DNA from 2 places in the Mycetocola sp. Y444 genome. Region 1 is predicted to be linked to the other one. Evidence: riboswitches for the same ligand, from Rfam matches in the RefSeq annotation. Region 1 holds a riboswitch; the other holds the start of a gene.
The links. Region 1 has a riboswitch for glycine ahead of gcvT (glycine cleavage system aminomethyltransferase GcvT). Riboswitches for the same ligand answer to the same signal wherever they lie in the genome.
Positions count from the first base shown of each region.

Region 1 (5,871 bases):
GCGCGAGCAGCATGCCCTCGACGACAGCGGTCCCCTCGTCGAGCATCGACGCGTTGGCGGTGTCGAGGCCGGTGAGGTCGGTGACCATGGTCTGGAAGTTGATCAGAGCTTCGAGTCGGCCCTGCGAGATCTCCGGCTGGTACGGCGTGTACGCCGTGTACCAGGACGGATTCTCGAGCACATTGCGCTTGATCACGGCCGGCGTGAGAGTGCCGTAGTAACCGAGCCCGATCATCGAGGTCCGCACCGTATTCGAGCCGGCGAGCTCGCGCAGTTCGGCGAGCGCTTCGCGTTCCGTGGCCGCGGCGGGGATCGACGAACTCGCCAGGTCGGCGACGTGGATGGACTCCGGCAGTGCCGCCTCGACGAGCGCGTCGACGGTGTCGTAGCCGACGGATGCCAGCATGCTCGCCTGCGCAGCGGCATCCGTTCCGATGTGACGCTCAGAGAACAGCTCGCGCATCACTCACCGACCAGCGCTGAGTACTCGTCCCAGCTGAGCAGGTTCGACGGCAGCTCGGTGAAACGCACCCGGATGAGCCAGCCATCGCCGAACGGATCGCTGTTGACGAGTGCCGGGTCGTCGATGACGGCGGCGTTCGCGTCGACCACCGAACCGTTGACCGGCGCGAAGAGCTCGCCGACCGACTTGGTCGACTCGATCTCGCCGACGACGGTTCCCGACGCGAGCGTGCTGTCGACGGCGGGGAGTTCGACGAAGACGACATCGCCGAGCTTGTCTGCGGCGAAGTCAGTGATCCCGACGGTCGCAATGTCACCGTCGATCTCGAGCCATTCGTGTTCCGGGGTGTACTTGAGTGTGGTCTTGTCCGACATGGCTTACTTCTCTCTCCGATAAAACGGCAGTGTGGTGACAGTTGCGGGAATTCGTGTGCCTCGAACGTCGACGGCGAGTTCGGTGCCGGGCGATGCGGCGGCGGGGTCCACGTACGCCATCATGATCGGATGCCCCAGCGTCGGTGACAGCGCACCGCTCGTTACGGTTCCGACCTCTGCATCGCCGGAAACCACCGGGTAGCCGGCACGGCCGGCACGCCTGCCCGCCGCGGTCAGCCCGACGAGCACGCGAGCGTCGTCCGCCGGCCCGGCCTCGACAGCCGCCCGACCGACGAAGTCGCCCTCTTTGGAGAGTGCGACCACCCGGCCGAGAGCGGCCTGTACGGGCAATGTCTCAGTGCCGAGTTCGTGGCCGTACAGCGGCATCCCCGCTTCGAGGCGCAAGGTGTCGCGGCTCGCGAGCCCGGCAGGGACCAGCCCGTGCGCTTCGCCCGCTTCTTCGAGAGCGCGCCACAGCGGCACGGCCGCGTCAGCCCTGAGGTAAAGCTCGAACCCGTCCTCGCCGGTGTAGCCGGTCCGCGCGATGACGAGCGGAACTCCATTGAAAAACCCGTCGGTCGCCCGGTAGTAGCGGAGTTCATCGAGAGGGACACCGAGCTCACTGAAGCCTGTCGTCTGCTCGAGGATCGTCCGCGAGTTCGGGCCCTGGACGGCGATCAACGCGTAGTCGTCGCTCTGGTCGTCGACGGTGACGTCGAACCCGGACGCCCGCTCCGACAGCGCGGCGGCAGCGGCATCCCGGTTGCCCGCGTTGGCGACCACGAGATACGTCGTGTCACCGAGCCGGTAAACCACGACGTCGTCGAGGATGCCGCCTGCCTCGGTGAGCAGGAGGCTGTACTTCGCCTGCAGGACGTCGATCGACGACAGCCGTCCGGCGAGGGCGAAGTCGAGGAATCGGCCGGCATCCCGTCCGTACACGAGGATCTCGGCCATGTGAGAGAGATCGAAGATGCCTGCGGCGTTCCGGACCGCCGCGTGCTCCGCGAGATCGCTGGTGTAGCGCACCGGCATCTGCCAGCCGGCGAAATCGGTGAAGCTCGCTCCGAGCTCGGAATGGACCGCGGCGAGCGGGCTGGTGCGTTCTGGTGCGGGGTCTGACACGAGTTCTCCAGGTGTCGCCGGGGCGACGATCGCAAAAAGCGGCTGCGGCACTCAAGGTGCCTGAGGAACTCCCTCTCTGTCATGGGCCTGAGAGTTTCGCTCGCGCAGCCGTCGATCACGGCTGGCGGCTTTCACCGTCGGCGGAACGCCAGGCGTTCACTTTCCAGAGTGGCCAGTTCGATGCGGTACAGAGACCTGAGAGATTGGCAGGGAGGCTTGCTCCTTCGGTGCCGGGCAAGCCCGGCTCTCCCGCATCGCGTGTGCGGCCCGATATTCGATTTTCGCCCAGCCTACAGTGAGGCGCACTCAGAGTGCTCGGCATCTCAGAGAAAATCTGGCGGGATATTTCTCTTCAGTTCGGGTCATGTTGACACTAAGATGGGTCTAGTTATAGTCATGGTGACTTTAACTGGAAGGATTCGTGATGGCCGCACACGCAGCGCCCGTCCATGTCGCCGTTTCGACGGTGATCTTTGCGCTTCGGCCATCACCGGTCGATGGCCGCATGACCGTGTGGCTCCCCCTCGTGCGGCGCATCCGTGATCCGTTCGTCGGTATGTGGGCTCTCCCGGGCGGACCTCTCGAACCCGACGAGGACCTGGCGGAGTCCGCGGCACGCACCCTCGCTGAGACGACGCTGCTGACTCCGCAGTACCTCGAGCAGCTCTACGCGTTCGGCAACACAGACCGCTCCCCCGGCGAGCGCGTCGTCTCAATCGTCTACTGGGCCCTGGTGCGTTCCGATGAGGCCGACATCGCCGTCGAGACCGAGAACGTTCGCTGGTTCGAGGCTGATTCGGTGCCCGAACTCGCCTTCGACCACAGCCTCATCGTGGAGTACGCGCTGTGGCGGCTCCGCAACAAGCTCGAGTACAGCCACATCGCCTCCGCCTTCCTCGGCGACACCTTCACCCTGTCCGAACTGCGCGAGGTCCACGAGGCCGTGCTGCAGAAGTCACTTGACGCTGCCAACTTCCGGCGCCAGATCGAGGGCTCCGGGCAAGTGGTACCGACCGAGCAGCTTCGGACAGGAGGCCGGCATCGCCCCGCCCGCCTCTATCGATACGCGGCAACAGTGGAGACCAACGGGCCCCTCGGCCGCTCGCGTACCGACCGCTCACAAGGAGCATCATGACCCTCACCGCCTCCGTCGACAGCACGCTCATCGAGATCGCCGCCGGCACTGCGCCCGGCGCCGCGTGCAGCCCCGACCTCGTCCAGAAACCCTGGCTGTTCGACTCCCGGCCGCCGGGTTATGGTCCGGGTTCATCGATGGGCGACCTGATTCCCGTCGGTTCACCGCGCCAGGGTGAACTGCCCGCGTTCTACCGCGAGGCATCCACCGAGGAACTGGACCGTCGCATCCGTTCGGCCAAAGAGACGCTGGGGTCGAAGCTCGTCATTCTCGGGCACTTCTACCAGCGCGACGAGGTCGTCGCGTACGCCGACTACGTCGGCGACTCGTTCCAGCTCGCGAACGCGGCGAAGGCCCGTACGGACGCAGAGGCCATCGTGTTCTGCGGCGTGCACTTCATGGCCGAGACGGCAGACCTGCTCTCGACCACGTCACAGTCGGTCATCCTGCCCAACCTCGCCGCCGGCTGCTCGATGGCCGACATGGCGAACATCGACCAGGTCGAGGAATGCTGGGAGGAGCTCACCGAGCTCTACGGCACCGAACCGGATGCCTCGGGGCGAGTCCCCGTGGTCCCCGTCACCTACATGAACTCCTCGGCTGCGCTCAAGGGATTCTGTGGCCGCAACGGCGGTATCGTCTGCACCTCCTCGAACGCGGAAACCGTGCTCGAGTGGGCGTTCGAACGCGGCCAGCGCGTGCTGTTCTTCCCCGACCAGCACCTCGGGCGCAACACGGCAAAGGCGATGGGCGTTCCGCTCGAGCGGATGCCGATGTGGAACCCGAACAAGCCGTTCGGCGGCAACGACGCGCTCGCGCTCCAGGCTGCCCAGGTCATCCTCTGGCACGGCTTCTGCTCGGTGCACAAGCGCTTCACCGTCGAGCAGATCGAACGGGCCCGCGTCGAGCACCCCGGTGTTCGCGTGATCGTGCACCCGGAGTGCCCGATGCCCGTTGTCGACGCGGCCGACGAATACGGCTCGACCGACTACATCCGCAAGGCGATCGAGGCGGCACCCGCCGGTTCCACGTTCGCGATCGGCACGGAGATCAACCTGGTGCAGCGGCTTGCAGCTGAACACCCCGAGCACACGATCTTCTGCCTCGACCCGGTCGTCTGCCCCTGCTCGACGATGTACCGCATCCACCCGGGCTACCTCGCGTGGGTCCTCGACTCGCTCCTCGAGGGGGTCGTGCTCAACCGGATCACCGTGTCGGACCACGTCGCCGAACCCGCTCGCCTCGCCCTCGAACGGATGCTCGCGGCGAAGCCTCCAGTGCACACGGGAGGCTGATCGTGAAGCGGGTGATCGTCGTCGGGTCCGGAATCGCCGGCCTCACAGCCGCGCTCACGGCGAGCGCCGAACACTCCGTCACCCTGATCACCAAGGGTGCTCTGGGCATGAGCAACACCCGCTTCGCCCAGGGCGGCATCGCGGGCGTGATGTTCGACGACGACAGCGTGAACGCACACATTGCCGACACCCTGGCCGCGGGAGCGGGACTGTGCGACGCGGAAGCCGTCGCCGTGCTCTGCTCGGAAGGCCCCGCGCGCATTCATGAACTCGTCGCGCTCGGGGTGGCGTTCGACAGGCACGAGGGCGAGCTCGCGAAGGGCCGTGAGGCCGCCCACTCCTACCCGAGGGTCCTGCACGCCGGCGGTGACGCCACAGGTGCCGTGATTGAAGCGGCTCTCGTCGATCGCCTTAGGGCCAGCTCCGTCACCGTGCTCGAGCGCGCCTTCCTCCGCGACCTCGTGCTGGAGGACGGCCGGGTCAGCGGCGTCGACCTGCAGGATGCCGACGGCGCCCGGTTCCGGCTCGACGCCGACGCGGTGCTCCTGGCGACGGGCGGCGCCGGCCAGCTGTACCCATACACGACCAACCCGTCGGGTGCCACGGGTGACGGAGCGGCCGCCGCGCTTCGGGCTGGTGCCGTGCTCGCGGACCTCGAGTTCTACCAGTTCCACCCGACGGCCCTCGTCACGGCGGCCAACTTCCTCATCTCAGAGGCGGTGCGGGGCGACGGGGCGGTACTCCGCGATGCGACAGGCACCCGGTTCATGCCGGGCATCCACCCCGCCGCCGAGCTTGCGCCGCGTGATGTCGTCGCGAGGGGCATCGCCGCGACGATGGTACGACAGGAAGGCCGACCGGTCGAGCTGGACGCGACGGCGCTCGGCGCCGACTACCTGGCGGCACGGTTCCCCGGCATCGACGCCGCCGTGCGAGCCGCCGGCATCGACTGGTCTCGCGAGTCTGTTCCCGTAGCGCCCGCCGCCCACTACTGGATGGGCGGCATCGCCACCGACCTCGACGGCCGCACGTCGATCCCCGGCCTGTTCGCCATCGGCGAGGTTGCCCGCACCGGTGTTCACGGCGCGAACCGCCTGGCGTCGAACTCACTGCTCGAGGGCGCGGTGTTCGGACGTCGGGCGGCGTCGGCGGTCACAGGCGACCTCTCCCTCGCCGCGCGCTTCGACGGAGTGCGATCGGCGTCCGAGGCGCGCCCCCGAGCCGACACGGGCTCGCCGGCTGAGCGCGCTCCCGGCGAGGTGCCGCCGTTCTCCCGGGGCGCCCTGCAACAGCTGCTGTGGGCGAGCGCCGGGCTGAATCGGTCGACCGCCGGTCTCGAGCTAGCCTCCCAGATCCTGGAGGGCTGGAGCATGCTCGACCTCCCGAATGCCACCGAGCACGACCTCGAAGACTGCAACCTGCTCGCCCTCGGTCGAGCGCTCGTCACCGCTGCGCTGGCCCGCACCGAGTCCCGCGGCG
Region 1 covers NZ_JCAIUB010000001.1:437,105-442,975, reverse strand. Annotated here, with positions in the region: gene gcvP (aminomethyl-transferring glycine dehydrogenase) at 1-463, opposite strand, end outside; gene gcvH (glycine cleavage system protein GcvH) at 463-837, opposite strand; gene gcvT (glycine cleavage system aminomethyltransferase GcvT) at 841-1,962, opposite strand; glycine riboswitch at 2,032-2,134, opposite strand; glycine riboswitch at 2,136-2,224, opposite strand; gene AC1C2M_RS02110 (NUDIX hydrolase) at 2,387-3,097, shown strand; gene nadA (quinolinate synthase NadA) at 3,094-4,392, shown strand; gene nadB (L-aspartate oxidase) at 4,395-5,871, shown strand, end outside.

Region 2 (5,871 bases), on a different contig from region 1:
CCGCGCTCTGGACGCCTTCAACGCCGTATCTGCCGTCGATGACGAAGAAGGGAACACTGTTGATCCCGTAGGACCGGGCTCGGGCTTCATCAGCGCGGACCGCGTCCAGGTATTCGTTGGACTCCAGCGAACGGATGGCGTCCACAGCGTCGAGGCCGAGCTCCCCGGCGATCCGGCCGAGTTCTTCGATGTCGGAGATATTGCGGCCTTGGGTGAAGTAGGCGGCAAACAGGGCCTCCTCTGTCCGAAGCTGCTTGCCCCGCGCTTTGCCGTAGTGGATGAGCTGGTGCGCGAGCGACGTGTTCGTGAGCAGCGCGGTGTCGAAGTGCAGGTCGAGGCCGACGGCGCGAGCCCGGGTGGTGATCCGGGACAGGAGCGCGCTGGCACTGTTTGGACTCATCCCTTTAGTCATAACGTTGAAGTCGAATACGGACTGCGTGTGCCCGATAGCGATGTCCGGCTCGAGTTCAAAACTGTGGAACTCGATGTCGATGTCGCGGGCCTCGCCCGGCTCAGCGGCACCGAAGATTCGTGCAGCCTCTTCCAGCCGTCGCTTTCCGATGTAGCACCATGGGCACATCACATCGGCCCACACATCTACTTTGAGGCGATAACCTCGGCGCGGCTCAGTGGTTTCCGGGCTGAGCCCGGTCTGCTCATTCATGGGACACATCTCCTGTTCGGGTTGGCGGCGCTGTCCGCGGAGGCGCACGCGCCGGGGGATTATGGGCCCGGGGTCACCGGGCTGTGGGATGCGCGTCGGGTGCCAGCAGTCAGGAAGTGATGCGCTCGGCGCGCTGGAGATTGCGCATGAGTTCGTCGCGGCTCTGCCCGTCGACGTGGTGGCGCCACATCGGTGTGCCGGGCGCGCTGCGCCACGATTCGCTCAGCGGGCTGTTGTCGACCGCGTCGAACCCGAGGTCGTCGTAGAAGCGAGTCACCAGCTCGACAGCTTCCGGGTAGTTGCTCGAGACCACCAGCGCCTTGCGGTCGGGTGCGCCCGCTGGCCTCGCCAGCCGGAGTATCGCCGGGAGTGCATCGCTCGAAACACGGATCAGGTGGCGCTCGTGAAACTGGATGTGAGTAAAAGCCTTCGTGACCATTGACTCGGGCAATTGTTCCTGCCGCAACTCATGAATCGTCTTTCGTCCCGAAGTCACCTCGGGAAAGTTACCGTCGCGCCAGGGCATGTAGTTGTTGTTGTCGATCACGACCTTCCCCGCCAGTTCCGCGACGGGCAGCGTGTCGGTCGGCGTGTACCGGAAGGCGGCAACGGCGAAGTCCGCCGCAGCGGCAGCATCCGCGGCTGACGCCGCACGCGCCATCGGACCCAGCGCTCTGACGAGGCCCCTCAGCGTCTCCGGGCCACGGGAATTGGCGATGACGATCTCATAACCCGCAGCAATCGCCGCGCGGGCGAGAGTGCTTCCCGCCTGGCCGGCGCCCAGAATACCGATTGTGGTCATGAGCGGCTCTCCTCGTGCTGTCGTCGTGAACCTCTCTGCGGCTCACGACGTCAGCCTAAGTCGCTTCAACGAAAACACTCGGGGCCCTGTCATACCCCCGGTTTCACGGGCACTGCCTGGGAAAGCTGCGGAGCCAGCCCTGCCGACGGCGATTACTGGATCAAATTAATAGAGGCGTCGGACCCTTGACACCCTGTCGAAACAAACACCTGCTTTGCTAGGGTGAATCAATTCAACATCTCCTCATGAATTTTGCCTGGAGAGACCGGACTGGAACCGGCGCCGAAGGGGAAAACGCCCAAGAACTCTCAGGCTAAAGGACAGGCAAGATTCGGGAACTCTGGAAAGTGGAACCCAATGGTTCCACACCGACGGTGCAAGCGGGAACGATCTTTCCGTGAATCTCTCAGGTCAAATACAGAGCGGGTACCGCAGCCGTTATAGCTGCGAATTAATTCTTGAGTCGAATTCAATTCTCGTCCGTTTCGGCACACAAATGCTCCGGCCGTGCAATTGAAACCGCGACTCCAGATCCAGGAGACACCATGTTCATCTCACCATCTCGCTCTACGCCCGTGAAGCGGACCGCGATTGTCATTTCCTCCGTCGCCGCCGTTTCATTCCTTGCGGCATGCTCGACCGGAGATGGGGAATCGAGCGCTCCCGAAACAGGCGGCTCGATTGCGATCGCGATATCCACCGACCCGTCGAGTTTCGATCCCGTTCTGGCTGCGGGGCAGCACACTTTCCAGGTCGACAGTTTCCTCTACGACACGCTCATCCGTCGCGACGATGATTCCGCTCTGGTTGGAGGGCTCGCAACCGAGTGGGAGGTCGAGTCAGCCAGTGAGTACCTGTTCACGATTCGCGACGATGCGACGTGTTCCGATGGTTCACCGATAACCCCAACCGTGGTCGCAGATTCGCTGTCCTATCTCGCCAATCCCGAGACGGGTTCAACCTGGAAAGCGCTCGTCTTTGGGCAGGGCGACGCCACGATCACTCCGGACGACGAGGCCGGTACCGTTCGGGTGTCGCTGTCGCAGCCGTTCACGAACCTCGAGTCGGGCCTTACCGCGTCGCAGACCGGCATCATTTGTCCGGAGGGTCTCGCTGACCTCGAAGGCCTGGCCGCTGGAAGTGTCGAGGGCGCATTCTCCGGTCCGTACACGATCAGCGAATCGAATGCCGGCATTGGCTACACGCTCGCACTGCGGGAGGACTACGACGCTTGGCCCAAGCTGAGCAAACCGCTCGAAGGGGTGCCAGCAGACACGATCGAGCTCACACTGTCGAGCGACGAATCCACAATGGCAAACCAGATCATGAGCGGGGATCTCGATTTCGCGCAGCTCGCCGACTACAACACGATCGAACGGTTCGCGAGCGATGACAGCTACCACAAGGTAGAGGTCACGGGCTATACGACGTACGTCATTTTCAACCAGCGCGAGGGCAGGGTTTTCGCGGACAACCCCGAAGCTCGCCAGGCTGTCGCCCGTGCGATTGACCAGGATGCCTTCAACACCGTGTTCTCAAACGGAAACAGCGAGGTGCTGACCTCGATAGTGCCGTCGAGCTTCGCCTGCGTGAATACCGATGAGTCATTGCTGGAGGAACATGACCCGGATGCTGCGGCTGAGGTCCTGAGCAACGTGGATGGCATCAAGATGCTGGGAAACACCGCGAACTCGAGCTTCACCAACGGAGCAGATTACCTCTATGAGGTGGTGACAGCAGCCGGTGCCGGCGTGGATCTTTCGATGGCCGACAATGCCACCTTCTGGAGCACGCTCGCGAACGGCGAATCCGACTGGGACATGGTGTTCATCGGGGACGCCAACACGGTTCAGGTCATCAGCGCTTCTCTCGACCGGGTGACCGGGCCGAGCGTTGAAGAGGGCGGCCGCAACTACTCCGGCTCCTCGAACCCGGACGGCGAAGCAGCGCTCGTTGCCGGGCTGTCCGAGATCGATGAGGACGTTCGCTGCGACGCCTTCCAGACCGCTCAGGAATCACTCTTCGAACGCGACGATGTTGTGCCCCTCGTTGGTGGCACAACGACGACGGTGACCAGCCCCAACGTAACGGTGCGTGCTTTCGGTGATTACCTCGACTACGCCACAGTGCGCGTCATCGCCGAATAGACACCGAGCGTTCTGAAAGAAAGCGAACCTGTGACTGAACCAATAATCACAGCCGGAACGGGCACTTCCACGGAAGTGCCCGTTCCGGGCGGGCCCGAAGAATCGGCGAAGACGGTATCACCGTGGGTCGCCTTCGGCGTGAAGCGCTTCATGGGCCTGTTGGGCACCATAGTGATGGCGATCGTGGCCACCTTCCTCATCGTTCCCCTCATCCCCGGCGATCCGGCTGTCAGCGCGGCTGGACCCGATGCATCGGCCGAGCGGATCGAGCAGGTGAGGTCCGAACTCGGTCTTGACAGGCCACTCTTTGAACAGTTTGTCTCCTACGTCGCCGGCATTGCGCAGGGCGATCTGGGCCATTCGTTCTCGCTCAACGCCCCGGTCACCGAGGTGATCGCGAACCGTCTGCCGTTTACCGCAGGAATCTCCGTACTGTCTCTGGTGATCGTGCTGGTCTGCGCAATTCCCATTGGGATGGTGGTCGGTGTGTTGGCGCGGAACGGCCGGCGTCAGTGGCTCGACACGTCATTCGGGTACGTCACCGCGTTCCTGTCAGCGATCCCGCCATACGTGATGGCGACGCTGCTTGTGTTGCTCTTCGCCGTCTCCCTGCAGGTCCTTCCACCCGCGTACTCGCGCAACAATCTGGCAGCCTCTCTCGTACTGCCAGTCCTGGCGCTCAGCATTCGGTCTATTTGCTCGATCGCTCGCGTCGTGCGCCGCGAAACCGCTGTCGTCCTCGAGCAGGACTACATGAGAACCGCGCGGGGCTGGCGGCTTGGCGGGCTGCGTCTCTACGCGAAATACGCGCTGCCAAATCTCCTGACGAGCACACTAACGCTCAGTGGAATCATTCTCGTGAGCATGCTCGGTGGGGCAATCACTGTCGAGACCGTATTCAACCTGCCAGGACTCGGACTGGGCGTCGTGAACGCCGTTGCCACCAAGGACTACCCGCTCATCCAGGGAATCGTGCTCGTTCTCGCCATCCTGGCGTCGGTGCTCACCCTGCTCGTCGACATCGCTCTCGGCATCATTGATCCCCGAACCCGCGGAGGGAAGAATGACTAAGTTATCTGCCGCTGACCGCGCGGTTGTTGCCGGGGTGGGTAAACGTGGCCCATCGAGCTTTCGCTGGACTCCCGGCCTCATAGGAGGTCTGGGTCTTTTCGCTGTTGTCGTGGCCATTGCCATCATCGCACCGATGACAATGTCAACAGCTGCGAGCGAGGTTACGAACCAGACAAACCTTCCGGCGTCAGGCGAGCACCCTCTGGGGACCGACAGCTTCGGCCGTGACCTGCTGGCGCGGGCACTTGTCGCCACCCAGTTGAGCCTCATCATGACCCTGCTCGCCACGGCGATTTCCGTTGTGGCCGGCGTCCTCATCGGTACGTCGATCTGGATCGCACCCCGCCGGGTTCGTGAGGCGTCACTGAGGGTTCTCGAGACCGTCGTCTCATACCCGGAATTGCTCGTCGCCATTGTCATTGCCGCTATCCTCGGGTCAGGTTCGTGGCAGCTTGTTTTGGCCATCGGAATTGCGAACATCCCGTCGATCGCGCGATTGACGGCCAACCTCGCAGCATCCGTTTATCAACGCGACTTCGTTGTGACCGCGAGACTTCTCGGTGTCCCCAACCGGCTCATCATCACCAAGCATCTTCTGCCGAACATGGCGGAACCCCTTTTGATTCAGGTGGCGTCCAGCTTCTCGGTCGGCCTCGTTTCGATGTCTGCGTTGTCATTTGTAGGCCTTGGCGTGCAAACCCCCGAGTACGACCTTGGTCGCCTTCTCGCCGACTCGCTTCCCGCGATCTACTCACGCCCGATCGAAGTTGTCGGCCCGACAGTGATGATCATCCTGATGTCGCTCGCGGCGATGCTCATCGGCGACGGCCTTGCGGCCGCGGCCGATCCCCGGAGTTCGAAAGTGCGCTTGCGTGCTCCGAAGATCGCCGGCGGCTCTGCTCCCCGCACGTCGAGCGACTCGTTGGTGAATGTCGACAAGCTCTCGGTCGTCCGCTCAGATGGTGAGGAACTCGTTCACGGGATCTCGTTCTCGATTGCACGGGGAGAGATTCTCGGGGTCGTCGGCGAATCGGGAAGTGGTAAGTCTCTGACAGCCATGGCCCTGGCCAGGCTGCTTCCGGATGGGCTGAGCGCCAGCGCAACGGAATTGCGCATTGGCGACATGGACATGCTCGCCGGTTCCGTCTCACAGAAGCAGCTGGCTACCTCGGTTGCGCTGGTTTATC
Region 2 covers NZ_JCAIUB010000002.1:103,580-109,450, forward strand. Annotated here, with positions in the region: gene AC1C2M_RS07275 (DsbA family oxidoreductase) at 1-664, opposite strand, end outside; gene AC1C2M_RS07280 (NADPH-dependent F420 reductase) at 774-1,466, opposite strand; glycine riboswitch at 1,713-1,800, shown strand; gene AC1C2M_RS07285 (ABC transporter substrate-binding protein) at 2,012-3,613, shown strand; gene AC1C2M_RS07290 (ABC transporter permease) at 3,644-4,684, shown strand; gene AC1C2M_RS07295 (dipeptide/oligopeptide/nickel ABC transporter permease/ATP-binding protein) at 4,677-5,871, shown strand, end outside.
Region 2: another riboswitch for glycine. It lies ahead of AC1C2M_RS07285 (ABC transporter substrate-binding protein); the one in region 1 lies ahead of gcvT (glycine cleavage system aminomethyltransferase GcvT).